One region of the Streptomyces sp. NBC_01283 genome, then DNA from elsewhere that is predicted to be linked to it. Evidence: riboswitches for the same ligand, from Rfam matches in the RefSeq annotation. Region 1 holds a riboswitch; each other region holds the start of a gene.
What was found. Region 1 has a riboswitch for cyclic di-AMP ahead of OG302_RS11935 (M23 family metallopeptidase). Riboswitches for the same ligand answer to the same signal wherever they lie in the genome.
Positions count from the first base shown of each region.

Region 2: another riboswitch for cyclic di-AMP. It lies ahead of OG302_RS17680 (NlpC/P60 family protein); the one in region 1 lies ahead of OG302_RS11935 (M23 family metallopeptidase).
Region 3: another riboswitch for cyclic di-AMP. It lies ahead of OG302_RS24875 (transglycosylase family protein); the one in region 1 lies ahead of OG302_RS11935 (M23 family metallopeptidase).

Region 1 is NZ_CP108430.1:2,640,207-2,645,575, forward strand. Features, by position in the region: gene OG302_RS11920 (GNAT family N-acetyltransferase) at 1-283, opposite strand, end outside; gene OG302_RS11925 (HPr family phosphocarrier protein) at 516-797, shown strand; gene OG302_RS11930 (GntR family transcriptional regulator) at 956-1,648, opposite strand; gene OG302_RS11935 (M23 family metallopeptidase) at 1,882-2,685, opposite strand; cyclic di-AMP (ydaO/yuaA leader) riboswitch at 2,698-2,861, opposite strand; gene OG302_RS11940 (M16 family metallopeptidase) at 3,059-4,444, opposite strand; gene OG302_RS11945 (M16 family metallopeptidase) at 4,441-5,369, opposite strand, start outside.
Region 2 is NZ_CP108430.1:3,912,712-3,918,080, reverse strand. Features, by position in the region: gene OG302_RS17690 (NlpC/P60 family protein) at 1-134, opposite strand, end outside; gene OG302_RS17685 (hypothetical protein) at 455-808, shown strand; gene OG302_RS17680 (NlpC/P60 family protein) at 910-2,097, opposite strand; cyclic di-AMP (ydaO/yuaA leader) riboswitch at 2,105-2,262, opposite strand; gene pcrA (DNA helicase PcrA) at 2,515-5,061, shown strand; gene OG302_RS17670 (M23 family metallopeptidase) at 5,083-5,369, opposite strand, start outside.
Region 3 is NZ_CP108430.1:5,442,939-5,448,307, forward strand. Features, by position in the region: gene OG302_RS24865 (recombinase family protein) at 1-557, shown strand, start outside; gene OG302_RS24870 (transglycosylase family protein) at 798-1,805, shown strand; cyclic di-AMP (ydaO/yuaA leader) riboswitch at 1,987-2,174, shown strand; gene OG302_RS24875 (transglycosylase family protein) at 2,178-2,888, shown strand; gene eno (phosphopyruvate hydratase) at 3,201-4,493, shown strand; gene OG302_RS24885 (septum formation initiator family protein) at 4,603-5,085, shown strand; gene OG302_RS24890 (DUF501 domain-containing protein) at 5,155-5,369, shown strand, end outside.

The DNA of each region.
Region 1 (5,369 bases):
AGCGCACGGTGGCGATGAACTCGCCGCCCACGGTGGCCGCGAGGCCCACCCGGTCCACCTGGTCGTGATGGGTGAAGCGGTGCACGTCCTTGGCGGACAGGCGGGGGTAGGGGGCGAAGAAGCGGTAGTACTTCGACTCGTCCGAGACCTGTTCATAGAAGCTGACCAGGCGGTCCGCGTCCTCGGCCGTGATCGGCCTGATCCGTGCGGTGCCTCCGTCACGCAGGACGACATCGGCTTCCCAGTGGGAGGGGTATGCGTGCCGGTCCGACGGGGTCTGCATGGGCCCAGGGTACGGGTCGCGGGGGCGCGTCGGCCGGGGCACGCTAGGAGACGTCGAAGGGCGGGACGAGGACCCGAGGCGGGAGGACGTACGGTCGACGGAGCAGGGACCTACGGCCGCCGCCGTACGGACCACCGGTCGGCGCCGTACGGACCATCGGCCGGCGGAGCACTCGTGGCGGCATGAGACACTGGTCTAGACAAGTGTGAGACACCTGGAAGGGCAGCAACACATGGCTGAGCGCCGCGTCAACGTCGGCTGGGCCGAGGGCCTTCACGCCCGACCCGCCTCCATCTTCGTCCGCGCGGCCACCGCCGCCGGCGTCCCCGTGACGATCGCCAAGGCTGACGGCAACCCCGTGAACGCCGCCTCCATGCTCGCGGTGCTCGGTCTGGGCGCGCAGGGCGGCGAGGAGATCGTGCTCGCCTCCGACGCCGAGGGCGCGGACGCCGCTCTCGACCGTCTGGCGAAGCTGGTCGCGGACGGCCTCGAGGAACTCCCCGAGACCGTCTAGTAAAGACTGGTACTCATACGCCGAAGGGCCCGCCCCAAATAGGGGCGGGCCCTTCGGCGTTTCTGGTTCCGCTTGCCGGATATCAGTCGTCGACATTGAATTCGGGCAGCAGAAATAATCCCCCGCCGAATAACTCTTCTTTGTATACGGCGCCTCTGTTAATGCCGCAGGCCCACTGCGTTTACGGGATGTTGCGAACCCCTCACACCGGGGATGCCGCGGCCCTGCACGAAGCGCGGCCGGTGCGCGGAGGTGGTCCGTTCCGTGTGCTGCGCGGTGAGCGCGCGGGCCCGCTCCGCGTCGCCGCGCGCCACCGCGTCGACGATCGCGGCATGCTCGGCCCAGGCCTCGGCGGGCGCCGCCGACGTCTCCACCACGTACATCCAGGCGATCTTGTGCCGGAGCTGGGTGAGCAGTGCCGTGAGGCCCGGACTGCCGCCTGCCTGGGCGAGCGTCTCGTGGAACCAGCCGCCGAGTGAGCGCAGATCCTCGCTCCGGCCGTGCCGCGACCGCTCCTGGCCGAGCCTGACAAGGCCGCGCAGGACCTTCAGGTGCGCCTCCGTGCGGCGCTGTGCGGCGCGGGCGGCGCCCAGCGGCTCCAGGAGCGCGCGGATCTCCAGGAGGTCGGCGGCCTCCTCCTCGGTCGGTTCCGCCACGCACGCGCCCGCGTGCCTGCGCGTGACGACGAAGCCCTCGGCCTCCAGGGTGCGCAGGGCCTCGCGCACGGGGACGCGGGAGACTCCGTAGCGGCGCGCGAGCAGTTCCTCGGTGAGCCGGCCGCCCCGTTCGTAGACACCGGAGACGATGTCGTCCCGGATGGCCGTGCATACCGAGTGCGCGGGAATGCGCATGACTGACCTCCGCCTTAATCCCCGCGAAACGCGGTCGATCGACGCCTGTTCTGTGACTCTATTGCAGAGCCGCCGAATTTCCGACGGTCGGCCGAAATCCAGGGATACTTTTGGCCAAAGGCGATAGGGGCACGAGGAACGCGGAACGGCGAAAGCCCCGGCTCTCGACGAGCCGGGGCTTTCGGTGAATCAGGTGCGCTTCGCGCGACCGCCGGGGATCAGACGTCCGGGAATCAGACGTTGACGCCGTGCGAGCGGAGGTACGAGATCGGGTCGATGTCCGTGCCGTACTCCTCGCCGGTGCGGGCCTCGAAGTGGAGGTGCGGGCCGCTGGAGTTGCCCGTGGAGCCGGAGAGGCCGATCTGCTGGCCCGGCGTGACCGCCTGACCGACCGTGACACCGAGGGACGACATGTGGCCGTACTGGGTGTACGTGCCGTCGTTCATCTTGATGACCACGTTGTTGCCGTAGGCGCCGCCCCAGCCGGCCTCGACGACGGTGCCGGAACCGACCGCGTGGACCGAGGTACCGGACGCGGCGTGGAAGTCGATGCCGGTGTGGCTGCCGGAGGACCACATGGCGCCGCCGGTCTGGTAGCCCGTGGAGACGTACGAGCCGCTGACCGGGGCCACGTAGGTGTTCAGGCGCTTGCGCTCGGCCTCGCGAGCGGCACGCTCCTTGGCCTCGCGCTCCTTCTTGGCCTTGGCCTTCGCCTCGGCCTCGGCCTTGCGCTTCGCCTCTTCGGCCTTCTTCTTGGCGGCCTCTTCGGCCTTCTTGGCGGCTGCGGCGTCGTCGGCGGCCTGCTGCTGGGCAGCGGCCTGCGCGTCGATGCTCTGGGCGAGCGAGTCGCCCACGGAGATGGCCTGGGTGAGGCCGGTGTGCTCAAGGGCCGCAGCGTCGTCGGCGGCGAGCGCCGGAGCGGCCAGGCCTCCGATGACACCGGTGGTGGTGAGGGCTGCGACGCCCGCCACGTTCGCGGTCGTACGCGTGAGGCGGCTCGGGCGACGGTGCTTCCCGGTGGCACGGGTGAACGCCATGAAGCGGCTGATCCTTTCCTTCCTTCTCGCCTACCGGGTTAGCTGACGGGTTCGGAGCAGGAAGGTCTCCTACGAGTCCCTCACCTGACGGCAAGGTTCCCGATTCACCCCAAGGGGACATGTGGGTCCCCGGCTCCCCTGGCTCGCGCCGTACGGGGACTCGGCGATGACTGTCCGGTGCCGCGGGTGCGGCGTACTGCATGACGAACAGCCGGGATGACGCTAAGCGGGCCATCTTTCAAACGACAAACGGATCAGTGTTTTTGTAGCGCACGCCACAGGGCAGACACGTAACCTCCATAGCAATTCGGACATATGAGGACCCCAGTAGCCAATTCCCGCCACTGGGGTCCCGACATGTCCTGACTGCCACTCAGCCGGTGACCACACTCACTTCACCGATGCCGAGCGCCCTGACGGGCTCCTCGATCCGCGCGGCGTCACCGACGAGCACCGTCACCAGGCGGTCCACCGGGAAGGCGCTCACGACGGCAGCAGTGGCCTCCACGGTGCCGGTGGCGGCCAACTGGCGGTACAGCTGAGCCTGGAAGTCGTCCGGCAGGTGCTGCTCGACCTGGTCGGCGAGGGTGGCCGCGACGGACGCCGCCATCTCGTACTTGAGCGGGGCGACGCCCACCAGGTTCTGCACGGCGACGTCGCGCTCGGCGTCCGTGAGGCCCTCGGCGGCGAGCGTACGCAGCACCTTCCACAGGTCGTCGAGCGCCGGGCCCGTGGACTCGGTGTCCACGGAGCCGCTGATGGCGAGCATCGCGGCGCCGCTTCCGTCCGGCGTGGAACGCAGGACCTGGGCGAACGACCGTACGCCGTAGGTGTATCCCTTCTCCTCGCGCAGGACGCGGTCCAGGCGCGAGGTGAGGGTGCCGCCCAGGCAGTACGTGCCGAGCACCTGTGCGGGCCAGACGCGGTCGTGCCGGTCCGGTCCCACGCGTCCGATGAGCAGCTGCGTCTGCACGGCTCCGGGGCGGTCCACGATGACGACACGCCCGGTGTCGTCCGCGGTCACCGGAGGCACCGGACGCGGTTCGGCGGTGCCGCCCGTCCAGGCGCCGACGGTGTCGGCGAGGACGGCGTCCAGGTCGACGCCGGTCAGGTCGCCCACGATGACGGCCGTCGCCGTGGCGGGACGCACGTGCTTCTCGTAGAAGGTGCGCACCGCCGCCGAGTCGATGGCCGTGACCGTCTCCTCCGTGCCCTGGCGGGGGCGCGACATGCGGGCGGTCGCCGGGAAGAGCTGCCGGGAGAGCTCCTTGGCGGCGCGCCGCCCCGGGTTGGCGGCCTCGTGCGGGATCTCGTCCAGGCGGTTGCGCACGAGGCGTTCGATCTCGCTGTCCGCGAAGGCGGGGGCGCGCAGGGCGTCGGAGAGCAGGCCCATCGCCTTGGGGAGGCGGGAGACCGGGACTTCGAGGGAGACGCGGACGCCGGGGTGGTCGGCGTGCGCGTCCATGGTGGCGCCGCAGCGGTCGAGTTCGGCGGCGAAGTCCTCGGCGGAGTGCTTGTCGGTGCCTTCGTTGAAGGCCCTCGCCATGATCGTGGCGACGCCGTCGAGGCCCTCGGGCTCGGCGTCCAGCGGTGCCTCGAGGTGGATCTCCACCGCGACGACCTGCTGGCCGGGGCGGTGGCAGCGCAGCACGGTGAGGCCGTTGTCCAGGGTGGCGCGCTCGGGCGCGGGGAAGGCCCACGGCCGTGCGGTGCCCGCCTGGGGCTGCGGGTGGAACTGCATCGTTGCGGCCTCGCTCACTTCGCGGCCTCCTCTTCGTCCTCGTCGGTGGCTTCGGCGGGCGCGATGGGCTCGTACACGAGCACCGCGCGGTTGTCCGGGCGCAGCCGGGCCGCCGCGGCCGCCCTGACCTCTTCCGCGGTGACGTCGAGGACGCGCCCGACGGCGGTGAGGGCGAGCTGCGGGTCGCCGAACAGGACGGCGTACCGGCACAGTTCGTCCGCGCGGCCCGACACCGTGGAGAGCCGGTCCAGCCACTCGCGCTCCAGCTGTGCCTGGGCGCGCTCCATCTCCTCTTCGGTGGGGCCCTCTTCCGCGAAGCGGGCGAGCTCCTCGTCGACGGCGGCCTCGATGACGGGGACCTCGACGTCACCGGACGTCTTCACGTCGAGCCAGCCGAGCGAGGGGGCTCCGGCGAGCCGCAGCAGGCCGAACCCGGCCGCCACGGCGGTGCGGTCGCGGCGCACGAGGCGGTTGTAGAGCCGGGAGGACTCGCCGCTGCCGAGGACCGTGAGCGCCAGGTCGGCGGCGTCGCACGCGCGCGTGCCGTCCTCCGGGAGGCGGTAGGCGGCCATCAGGGCGCGGGCCGGGACCTCCTCCTCGATGACCTCGCGCAGCTCCTTGCCGATCGTGTCGGGCAGCGATCCGTCGCGCGGCGGCTGCTTGCCGTCGTGCGAGGGGATGGATCCGAAGTACTTCTCGACCCAGGCGAGGGTCTCCTGCGGGTCGATGTCGCCGACGATCGAAAGGACAGCGTTGTTGGGCGCGTAGTACGTGCGGAAGAACGCCCGCGCGTCCTCCAAGGTCGCCGCGTCCAGGTCGGCCATGGAGCCGATCGGGGTGTGGTGGTAAGGGTGGCCCTCGGGGTACGAGAGGGCGGTCAGCTTCTCGAAGGCCGTGCCGTACGGAACGTTGTCGTAGCGCTGGCGGCGCTCGTTCTTGACGA
Region 2 (5,369 bases), 1.3 Mb from region 1:
CTGAGCCGCGGATCCGCGTGTCCCGTTCCGTCGAAGGCGGTGGCTGTGGCGGCCCCGGCGAGGGCGATGGTGGCGGCGGTACGGGCCGTATGGCCACTGAGCGAGCGCTGTTTCGGCTTGCGGTGCGCTGCCAACGTAGGGGGCTCCTTAAGGTTCCGGCGGCGGCCCGCACAGGGGGAGCGGACCGCCGCCGGATTCTCGGCGGTGGTGTCCGACTGCCGCCCCTGGACCGGGCGGCGGTGGGGAGCCGGTCACCTGACGAAGGACGCTAAACCTGACCGTCACGGGTTGGTGACGGATTGTGCGCAACTGACGGAAGTGTGCGGACAGGTGACTATGTGCGACCATGCGATCCGCTGAGTCGCACGACCTTCGCGTACGCCTGTGACTGATGCGGAGCTTGTGGCCCACCTGGCCACGGAGCGGTGATATGGCCCCGGCTAGGCTCCGGGACATGGACGTTCTCACCCATCTCTTCGTCGGCCTGCACATCATCGGCATCGCCTCCCTCTTGGGCGGCTTCCTCACCCAGATGAAGCAGATGGGCCAGGGCACGGCACGCTTCAGCCCCGCGATGCTGCACGGCGCGCTCACGATGCTCGTCACGGGCGTGGTCCTGGTGGGTCTCAACCAGGCGGACGACAACCCCGTCAACAACGTCAAGATCGGCATCAAGATGGCCGTCCTGATCGTGATCCTCGCGCTGGTCTATGTGAAGCGGGACGAGGAGAAGGTGGACAAGGGGATGTTCGGCGCCGTCGGGCTGCTGACCGTCGCGAACATCTTCATCGCGGTGCTGTGGACCTGATCTCCACCCTCACCCGGTCACCTTCATAAGAAGCGGCCCTCCACCATGAGAAGCGGCCCTCCACGCGCGCGTGGAGGGCCGCTTCTCATGCGGTGTGACGGTTACGCGGGGCGGACCACGCTGTGGATCGGCATGTAGTAGATCGACTCGACGCGGACGTTCGCACCCGGCTTCGGGGCGTGGATCATCTTGCCGTCGCCGATGTAGATCCCTACGTGGCTGATGTCGTCGTAGAAGAAGACCAGGTCACCCGGCTTGGCGTCGGCGGTCTTGACGGTCGTGCCGACCTTCACCTGGTCCCACGTCGTACGCGGCAGGGAGATCCCCGCGGCCTTCCACGCGTCCTGGGTGAGCCCGGAGCAGTCGTAGGAGTCCGGGCCGGTGGCGCCCCATACGTACGGCTTGCCGATCTGGGCCTCGGCGAAGTTGATCACCTTCGCGGCCTTCGTCGCGTAACCGCTGTCCGTGCCGGAGCCGGAGCCGGAGCCGGTGCCGGATCCGGAGCCCGCGTCCGGGGTCTCCTTGTCCGACTCGCGCTCCTTGGCGGCGGCTTCTTCCGCCGCCTTGCGCTTGGCCTCCGCCTCGGCCTCCTGCTTGCGCGCCAGCTCGGCGGCCTTGCGCTTGGCCTCGTCTTCCTTCTTCTTCTCGATCGCCGCGAGCCGCGCCTTCTCCTCGGCCGTCAGCTCCGAGAGCATCGTGCGCGCCTGGCCCAGCTTCTTCTGGACAGTCTGCTTGCTCGTCCTGAGGTCGTCCCGCGAGTTGCTCAGCGTCTCCAGGCTCTTGGTGGCCTTCGTGCGCTGCTTCGTCGCCGACGCCTGCTGCGTCTGGTAGTCGTCGACCGCCCTCTTCTGGCGCGCGGTCAGCCGGTCCGACAGGTGGTTCTGGTCGAAGAACCCCTGCGGGTCGTCGGCGAGCATCATCGTGGCGGTCTCGGAGACGCCGCCGGTGCGGTACTGGGCCGCGGCGAACGTGCCCAGCTGCCGGCGGGCCTCGTTCAGCTTGTCGGCGCGCTCTGCCACGTCGTCGAGGAGAGCGTCGACCTTCTTGCGCTGCTTGTCGGTGCGCTCCTTGGCCGAGTTGTACTTCTGGGTGGCCACGCCCGCCTGGTGGTAGAGGTCGTCGACCTTCTTCTGGACCTCTTCGAGGCTGGGCTTCTGGGGCGCGGACGGTGCCGCTTGCGCGCTCTGTGAGAGGAGGGCCACGGACGTCAGGGCTGCCGTCGTGATACCGAGGGCGGGGGTGGCGCGTAGGCCGGCAATGCGGGTCCGCGGCTTGCGGTGCGACGCCAAGGGAGGCGACTCCTTCCGTAGACCGCCTACCGGGTTAGCTGTCGGGTTCGGGCGGGTGGTTCCGGAAGGTTGCCCTACGGTCCCGTACTGCGTACGGGACCGATTCACCCCAAGTTCTACGTGGGTCCCCGGCTCCGAGGAGATCGAACTCGGCGGAGGCCACTCGTTCCCGGCGGGGTTCGCCGGTGGGAGTACGAGCAGCCCGGGCAGCAACCTAGCCAATTCGTGTGGCCCGTGTGAAGGTTGATGTTCGATATGCCCGATACGTTTTCGTTACTTTGCGAAGCGCTTGACGCGGGCATGCCGCGACGTAGCGGAACGTGACGGTCCGCGGGCTGGGCGTAGGCGGGCGCGGAAGGACGGGGTGGCCGGAACCCGGGGCGGGTTGTCAGTGGGGCCGCCTAGACTCGGGAGGCGATGAGCAGCCTCTTTGATGACAGCTTCCTGGCGGACCTCAAGCCCTCGCGGGCTTCGGAGGAAGAGCCCCCGCCGCCGCCCGAGGACAGTGGTCCGGAATCCGTTCCGGATGATCTGTTCGACGGGAAGTTCGACGCGCCCACACCTCGGGACGCGCACTACCGCGGCGGCGCCCCGCGCCCCGTGATCGACCCGGCGGCCCTGCTCGACGGGCTGAACGAGAACCAGCGCGCGGCCGTCGTGCACGCGGACTCCCCGCTGCTCATCGTCGCGGGCGCCGGTTCCGGCAAGACCCGCGTCCTGACGCACCGCATCGCGTATCTCCTGGCCGAGCGGCACGTGCACCCGGGACAGATCCTGGCGATCACGTTCACGAACAAGGCCGCCGGCGAGATGAAGGAGCGCGTCGAGAACCTCGTCGGGCCGCGGGCCAACGCGATGTGGGTGTCGACGTTCCACAGCGCGTGCGTGCGCATACTGCGCCGCGAGTCGAAGACGATCGGCTTCACCTCCTCCTTCTCGATCTACGACGCCGCCGACTCCAAGCGCCTGATGGCGCTGGTCTGCCGCGATCTGGACATCGACCCGAAGAAGTTCCCGCCGAAGTCCTTCAGCGCCAAGATCTCGAACCTGAAGAACGAGCTGATCGACGAGGAGACCTTCGCCGGCCAGGCCGCCGACGGCTTCGAGAAGACGCTCGCCCAGGCGTACGCGATGTACCAGTCGCGTCTGCGCGAGGCGAACGCCCTCGACTTCGACGACCTGATCATGACGACGGTCAACATGTTCCGCGCGTTCCCCGACGTCGCCGAGCACTACCGCCGCCGCTTCCGCCACGTGATGGTCGACGAGTACCAGGACACCAACCACGCCCAGTACGCCCTGGTGCGCGAGCTGGTGGGCCCCTCCGGAGGCGAGGGGGACGACCCCGCCGAGCTGTGTGTCGTGGGTGACGCGGACCAGTCGATCTACGCCTTCCGTGGCGCCACGATCCGCAACATCCTCCAGTTCGAGGAGGACTACCCGAACGCGACGACGATCCTCCTGGAGCAGAACTACCGCTCCACGCAGACGATCCTGACCGCGGCCAACGCCGTCATCGAGCGCAACGAAAGCCGTCGCCCCAAGAATCTGTGGACCAACGCGGGCGCGGGCGCGGGCATCACCGGCTACGTCGCCGACACCGAGCACGACGAGGCACAGTTCGTCGCCGACGAGATCGACCGGCTCACCGACGCGGGCGACGCGAAGGCGGGCGACGTCGCGATCTTCTACCGGACGAACGCGCAGTCCCGTGTCTTCGAAGAGATCTTCATCCGCGTCGGCCTGCCCTACAAGGTCGTCGGCGGCGTCCGCTTCTACGAGCGCAAGGAGGTCCGCGACGTCCTTGCGTATCTGCGGGTGCTCGCCAACCCGGAGGACTCCGTCCCGCTCCGCCGCATTCTGAACGTACCCAAGAGGGGCATCGGCGACCGCGCGGAGGCGATGATCGACGCGCTCTCGCAGCGCGAGAAGATCTCCTTCCCGCAGGCGCTGAAGCGCGTCGACGAGGCGTACGGAATGGCGGCCCGCTCGGCGAACGCCGTCAAGCGTTTCAACGTGCTGATGGAGGAGCTGCGCACCATCGTCGAGTCCGGCGCCGGCCCCGCCGTCGTCCTGGAGGCCGTGCTCGAACGGACCGGGTACCTCGCCGAGCTGCAGGCCTCGACCGACCCGCAGGACGAGACGCGCATCGAGAACCTCCAGGAACTCGCAGCCGTGGCGCTGGAGTTCGAGCACGACAGCGGTGCAGCGGAGGGCGGGACCGACGCCGAGACCGACACCGACACCGACACCGACGCTGAGACCGACGCCGCGGACGGAGCGGACGCGGCTGCTGCCGCAGGCGTTTCGGGCACGCTGTCCCAGTTCCTGGAGCGGGTCGCGCTCGTCGCCGACTCGGACCAGATCCCGGACGAGGAGGACGACGGCTCCGGAGTCATCACGCTGATGACGCTGCACACCGCCAAGGGCCTCGAGTTCCCTGTCGTCTTCCTGACCGGCATGGAGGACGGCGTCTTCCCGCACATGCGCTCCCTCGGCCAGGTCAAGGAACTGGAGGAGGAGCGCCGCCTCGCGTACGTGGGCATCACGCGCGCGCGTGAGCGGCTCTATCTGACGCGGTCCTCCATGCGCAGCGCCTGGGGACAGCCCTCGTACAACCCGCCGTCGCGCTTCCTGGAGGAGATCCCGGAGGTACACCTGGACTGGAAGCGGAAGGGTTCCGTCGGCGCACCCGCGTCCTCCGGGCCCGCGGCCGGAATCGCCTCCTCCTTGTCGTCGTCGCGCTCACGCACCGGGGGCGCGCAGGGCTTCGCCACGCGCCGTGCCTCGGAGAAGCCGGTGGTCGCGCTGGCGATCGGGGACCGGGTCACGCACGACCAGTTCGGCCTCGGGACCGTGGTCGGAGTGAAGGGTACGGGCGCCAACGCCGAGGCGACGGTGGACTTCGGAGAGCCCAAGCCGAAGCGGCTCCTGCTGCGGTACGCGCCGGTGGAGAAGCTGTAACGCCCGGGGCGGCGGCCGGAGTTACGTCGGGTCGAGGTTGTGGCTGCGCAGCCACGGCAGCGGGTCGATAGCCGAGCCGCCGCCGGGGCGCACCTCGAAGTGCAGGTGCGGTCCCGTGGAGTTGCCGGAGTTACCGGAGAAGGCGATGGGGTCGCCCGCCTTGACGGGTCCGCTGGACACCTTGTGCGTGGATAGGTGGCAGTACCACGTCTCCGTGCCGTCCTTGGCGGTCACGATCGCCATGTTGCCGTAGGCGCTGTTCCACTTCGTGGAGACCGTGCCGTCGGTGGCGGCGAGCACCTCGGTGC
Region 3 (5,369 bases), 2.8 Mb from region 1:
GCGCGCACAACCTGTTGGACATCGCGAATGGCGCCATGGAACGGCTGAGGACTCTGACGCTCGCAGAGCGTAAGGAAGTCTTCGACATGTTCGACCTGCACGTAGTCCCCGGGGACATGACCGACGTAGGCAAGCCCGGTAATAGGTGCCCCGTCAGCGAATGGCACTGGGAAACCGGGGCGCTGGTTCCGCCGGACCCCACAGACGAGGAGTGGGAGACGGTGCTGAGTGTTCTCAGGCTCCACTTCTCCGGGAAGGCAAAGAAGCACTTCGTTACGAAGTACGACATTCGCGAGCAATTCTGCGGCATGCTCCACCGGCTCCGTCACGGAGTCTCCTGGGTCGACATGCCGAATACATGGGGACCGATGAACCCCATGAGGGAACGCCAGCTCACGTGGTGGAAAAGGGGGGTGTGGCCGGAGTTGATGGCGGTGTCGGGCGCCGATGAGCGAGGGTCGCAGGCATACAGGCGGCCGACACTTCCTCGGCTCACGGTGACGGGGCGGCTCCGCGCCGGGATGCTCACACAGATCTGGAGCGAAGAGCCTCGATAGAGATGGCGTGGCGGCCTCATCATGCGCGGACTCCGCACGCTGCCCGTGGAGTTCACACCCGCACAGCGGAGCAAATATCAGACGTCTGGAACGCCGTCCAGCTGACAGGCCGTCAAGACTGTGACTTTCACGTGATCTCCGCTGCATCGACTTGTGACAAGCGTTCGACTGCCGCTACGTTCACGACGACTCGGCCTCCCGTGCCGCAGTCGTCGCTCCAGTCACGCGAAAGGCACCCGCATGCTCTCCGGCAATGGTCGTCACCGACGCCCCCGCCAGGCCCCGGCTCTGATCGTCGCGGCAGGAGTCGCAGGATCGGCCATCGCCATCCCGCTGCTCGGCGCCACCAGTGCGAGCGCGGCGGACACCGCCACGTGGGACAAGCTCGCGGAGTGCGAGAGCGGCGGATCCTGGAGCGCGGACGCGGGCAACGGCTACTACGGCGGGCTCCAGTTCTCGCAGGAGCTCTGGGAGGAGTACGGCGGCCTCGACTTCGCGCCGAGCGCCGACCAGGCCAGCCGCTCGCAGCAGATCTCCGTCGCCGAGAAGGTCCTCGACGACCAGGGGACCAAGGCCTGGCCGAGCTGTGCGCCGATCGCCGGTCTCACCCAGGACGGTGCCGCGGCCGACGTAGACCCGGGCGCCCCGATCACGACGATTCCTTCTGACGAGCCGTCGGAGTCGACCGGGTCCGGCGATGAGGCGGACCCGGACGAGCCGAGCGAGTCCGCCGACCCCTCGGACGACGCCGGGTCCTCGAAGAAGCCCTCGGGCTCGGAGAAGTCTTCCGAGAGGCCCGGCACCGATGACGCCGACGCCGATGCTGACGCCGACGACTCCGATGACACGTCACGAGACAAGAATCACGACGAGTCCGGCAAGTCGGGTGACTCGGCCAAGTCCGGCGACCCGGACAAGTCCGGGCGTGACGATGCCACTTCGCCCGGCTCCGGCTCTTCCGCCGGTGAGGGCGAGGGCCGCCACCGCGGCGGCAGCGCGGACGGCGAGCCGTCCGGCGACGCTTCCCGCGAGGGTTCGGGCCGGCATGCCTCCCGTGGCGACGAGCGTCAGCAGGACGGCTCCGACGGGACGTACACGGTCCGCTCCGGCGACAACCTCTCGGCCATCGCCGACGACCTCGACGTGCAGGGCGGGTGGACCGAGCTGTATGCCGAGAACGAGAAGTCGGTCGGCTCCGACCCCGATCTCATCCTCCCCGGTCAGAGCCTCGATTTGGGCGAAAAGTAGGGGTAGTTGGTGAGTCGCTTTGCGCTTGATGTCCCAATTGGCGCAAGTGAGAGATGGGTCTCAGAAGCCCTGATCGTCTTTGAAATTCGACCGATCGCATGACTACGGTCGGGACCGCTCGCCACAGCGGGCCCCGCCGGTCGGTACGCCGAGTCCTGCCAACGGCCGTTCGGGAACAGTCGTCGCGTAAGCGCCGTAGGCAGGAGCGGGGGACCCAAGGTTTCCGCCGGGCCCGGCCGTTGAGCATCGCGAGAGCGAGGCACACGGACGGGAACGGCTAGGGGTTAAGTCGCGCTCAGGAAGCGCGGCCGGGCAACTTCACTGGCCCGAACCCGACAGCTCACCTCGCAGGCGTCGGTGAGGGGATCACTCATGCTGTTTTCCAGCAAGGGCAAGCACCGCCGTCCGTCCAAGGCCACCCGTGTCGCCACGCTCGCCGGCGTCACCGGTGTCGCGGTCGCGGCCCCGCTGATGGCGGCCGGCCAGGCCTCCGCCGCGACGAACTCCGAGTGGGACGCCGTCGCCCAGTGCGAGTCGGGCGGCAACTGGTCGATCAACACCGGTAACGGCTACACGGGCGGCCTGCAGTTCTCGTCGTCCACCTGGGCCGCGTACGGCGGCACGAAGTACGCGCCCAGCGCCGACCAGGCCTCCAAGGCCCAGCAGATCGAGATCGGCGAGAAGGTCCTCGCGGGTCAGGGCAAGGGTGCCTGGCCGAGCTGCGGCGTCGGCCTCTCGGGCGCCTCCAACGAGGGTGGCGGTGCGCAGGAGAGCGCCCCGCAGCAGACCCAGGAGCAGCCGAAGAGCCAGCCCAGCGCGCAGACCGAGCAGCCGCAGCAGCAGGCCCCCAAGAAGGCCGAGGCCGCGCCGAAGGCCGAGTCCAAGAAGACCGTCGAGACCCCGACCGGCAAGACGGTCAAGAAGGGCGACGGCGAGTACAAGGTCAAGAAGGGTGACACCCTCTCCAAGATCGCCGAGGCCAAGGACGTCAAGGGCGGCTGGCACAAGGTGTACAAGCTCAACGGCGACATCATCGACAACGCCGACATGATCTACCCGGGCCAGCAGCTGCACCTCAGCTAAGAGCTGAGGAGGCAGGCAGGCGGCACCTGGCGGTCGCGCCCCCCGGCGGAGGCGCGACCGACGGAGCCGGTGACGCCCGCAGGTACTGCCGGTCCACCCCCGTCCCCACGGGTCCACCCCGTCCCGGTGCGCGTATCCCCCGTACGCACCGGGGCGGGGTTCTTTTGCCCTCCACGCTTTGTTCCGTTCGGAAACATTTTGCTCTCGGTTTGTCCACAGGGCGGTCGCTCGGCTGGCTCTTGTCCGGGAGCCGGTTAGGCTCGTGTCCGCGAGGCCAACGCCCCGCGTACCCGCGTCACATCCCAGAAGGAGATGCTCGTGCCGTCCATCGACGTCGTCGTAGCCCGGGAAATCCTGGACTCCCGAGGCAACCCCACGGTCGAGGTCGAGGTCGGCCTCGACGACGGCAGCACGGGTCGTGCCGCCGTTCCGTCCGGTGCGTCCACCGGTGCTTTCGAGGCCATCGAACTCCGTGACGGTGACCCCAACCGTTACATGGGCAAGGGCGTGGAGAAGGCCGTCCTCGCCGTCATCGAGCAGATCGGCCCGGAGCTCGTCGGGTACGACGCGACCGAGCAGCGCCTGATCGACCAGGCGATGTTCGACCTCGACGCCACCGACAACAAGGGCTCGCTCGGCGCCAACGCCATCCTCGGCGTCTCGCTGGCCGTCGCGCACGCCGCGTCGGAGGCCTCCGACCTCCCGCTCTTCCGCTACCTCGGCGGCCCGAACGCGCACCTGCTGCCCGTTCCGATGATGAACATCCTGAACGGCGGGTCGCACGCCGACTCGAACGTCGACATCCAGGAGTTCATGATCGCGCCGATCGGTGCCGAGTCGTTCTCCGAGGCCCTGCGCTGGGGCACCGAGGTCTACCACACGCTGAAGAAGGTCCTGAAGGACAAGGGCCTCTCCACCGGCCTGGGCGACGAGGGCGGCTTCGCCCCGAACCTGGACTCCAACCGCGCCGCGCTCGACCTCATCCTCGAGGCGATCAAGCAGGCCGGTTACGTCCCCGGCGAGCAGATCGGCCTCGCGCTCGACGTCGCCGCGTCCGAGTTCTACAAGGACGGCAAGTACGAGTTCGAGGGCAAGTCCCGCTCGGCCGCCGAGATGACCGAGTACTACGAGGAGCTCGTCTCCTCGTACCCGCTCGTCTCCATCGAGGACCCGCTGTTCGAGGACGACTGGGCCGGCTGGAACGTCATCACCGAGAAGCTCGGCGACAAGGTCCAGCTCGTGGGCGACGACCTGTTCGTCACCAACCCCGAGCGCCTGGCCCGTGGCATCGAGGAGAAGTCCGCGAACGCCCTCCTGGTGAAGGTCAACCAGATCGGCTCGCTGACCGAGACCCTGGACGCCGTCGAGATGGCCCAGCGCAGCGGCTTCAAGTGCATGATGTCGCACCGCTCCGGTGAGACCGAGGACGTCACCATCGCCGACCTCGCCGTCGCCACCAACTGCGGCCAGATCAAGACCGGCGCCCCGGCCCGCTCCGAGCGCGTCGCCAAGTACAACCAGCTGCTCCGCATCGAGGAGATCCTCGACGACGCGGCCGTCTACGCGGGCCGCAGCGCGTTCCCCCGGTTCCGCTTTGCGGACTGATAAGCACAGCAAGGGCTGAGCGCAGCTGCCCTGAGTAGTTACCTACGTCCCCGTACTCGGTCCCGTACCGTGTGCGGGGACGTACGTACGTATCGGGGAGGCGGCACACATGGCCGTGAAGGACCGCGACCGGTTCTCCACCGCGACCAGGCTGCGGCTGCTCGGCGAGCAGACCGCGGAGCGTGTCTACCGCTCCCAGACCAAGCGCCAGGCACGCCGCTCCCGGCTGACGGGACGCGCCGCGCTCCTCGCGCTCGTGCTCTGCTCGCTGGTCGTCGCCCTCGCCTACCCGATAAGGCAGTACGTCTCCCAGCGCGCGGAGATCGCCGACCAGCGCAAGGAGCAGGCCGAGCGCCGCGAGAACGTCGAGAGACTGAAGGACGAGAAGGCCCGCTGGCGGGACGACGCGTACGCGGAGCAGCGTGTCCGGGACCGGCTGCACTATGTGATGCCGGGCGAGACCGGCTTCACGGTGGTCGATCCCGAGGCGGCGAGGAAGCAGCGCACCGACCAGGGGGCCGCCGCCCGACCCTGGTACTCGAACGTCTGGGACGGCGTCGACAAGGCCGACCGCCCGGACGACGACGACTGAGCTCGACAGGGTTCGACCGAGTCCACCCGGGCTCGACAGAACTTCTACGGAACCGATCGAAAGACAGGCATGGAAACGCCCCCGCCGACCACCCCGCGCACCGAGCCCACCGACGCCGACGTCGAGGCCTTCAAGCAGCAGCTCGGCCGCCCGCCGCGCGGCCTGCGGGCCATCGCCCACCGCTGCCCGTGCGGGCAGCCGGACGTCGTCGAGACGGCGCCGCGCCTTCCGGACGGGACGCCGTTCCCGACGACGTACTACCTGACGTGCCCGCGGGCCGCCTC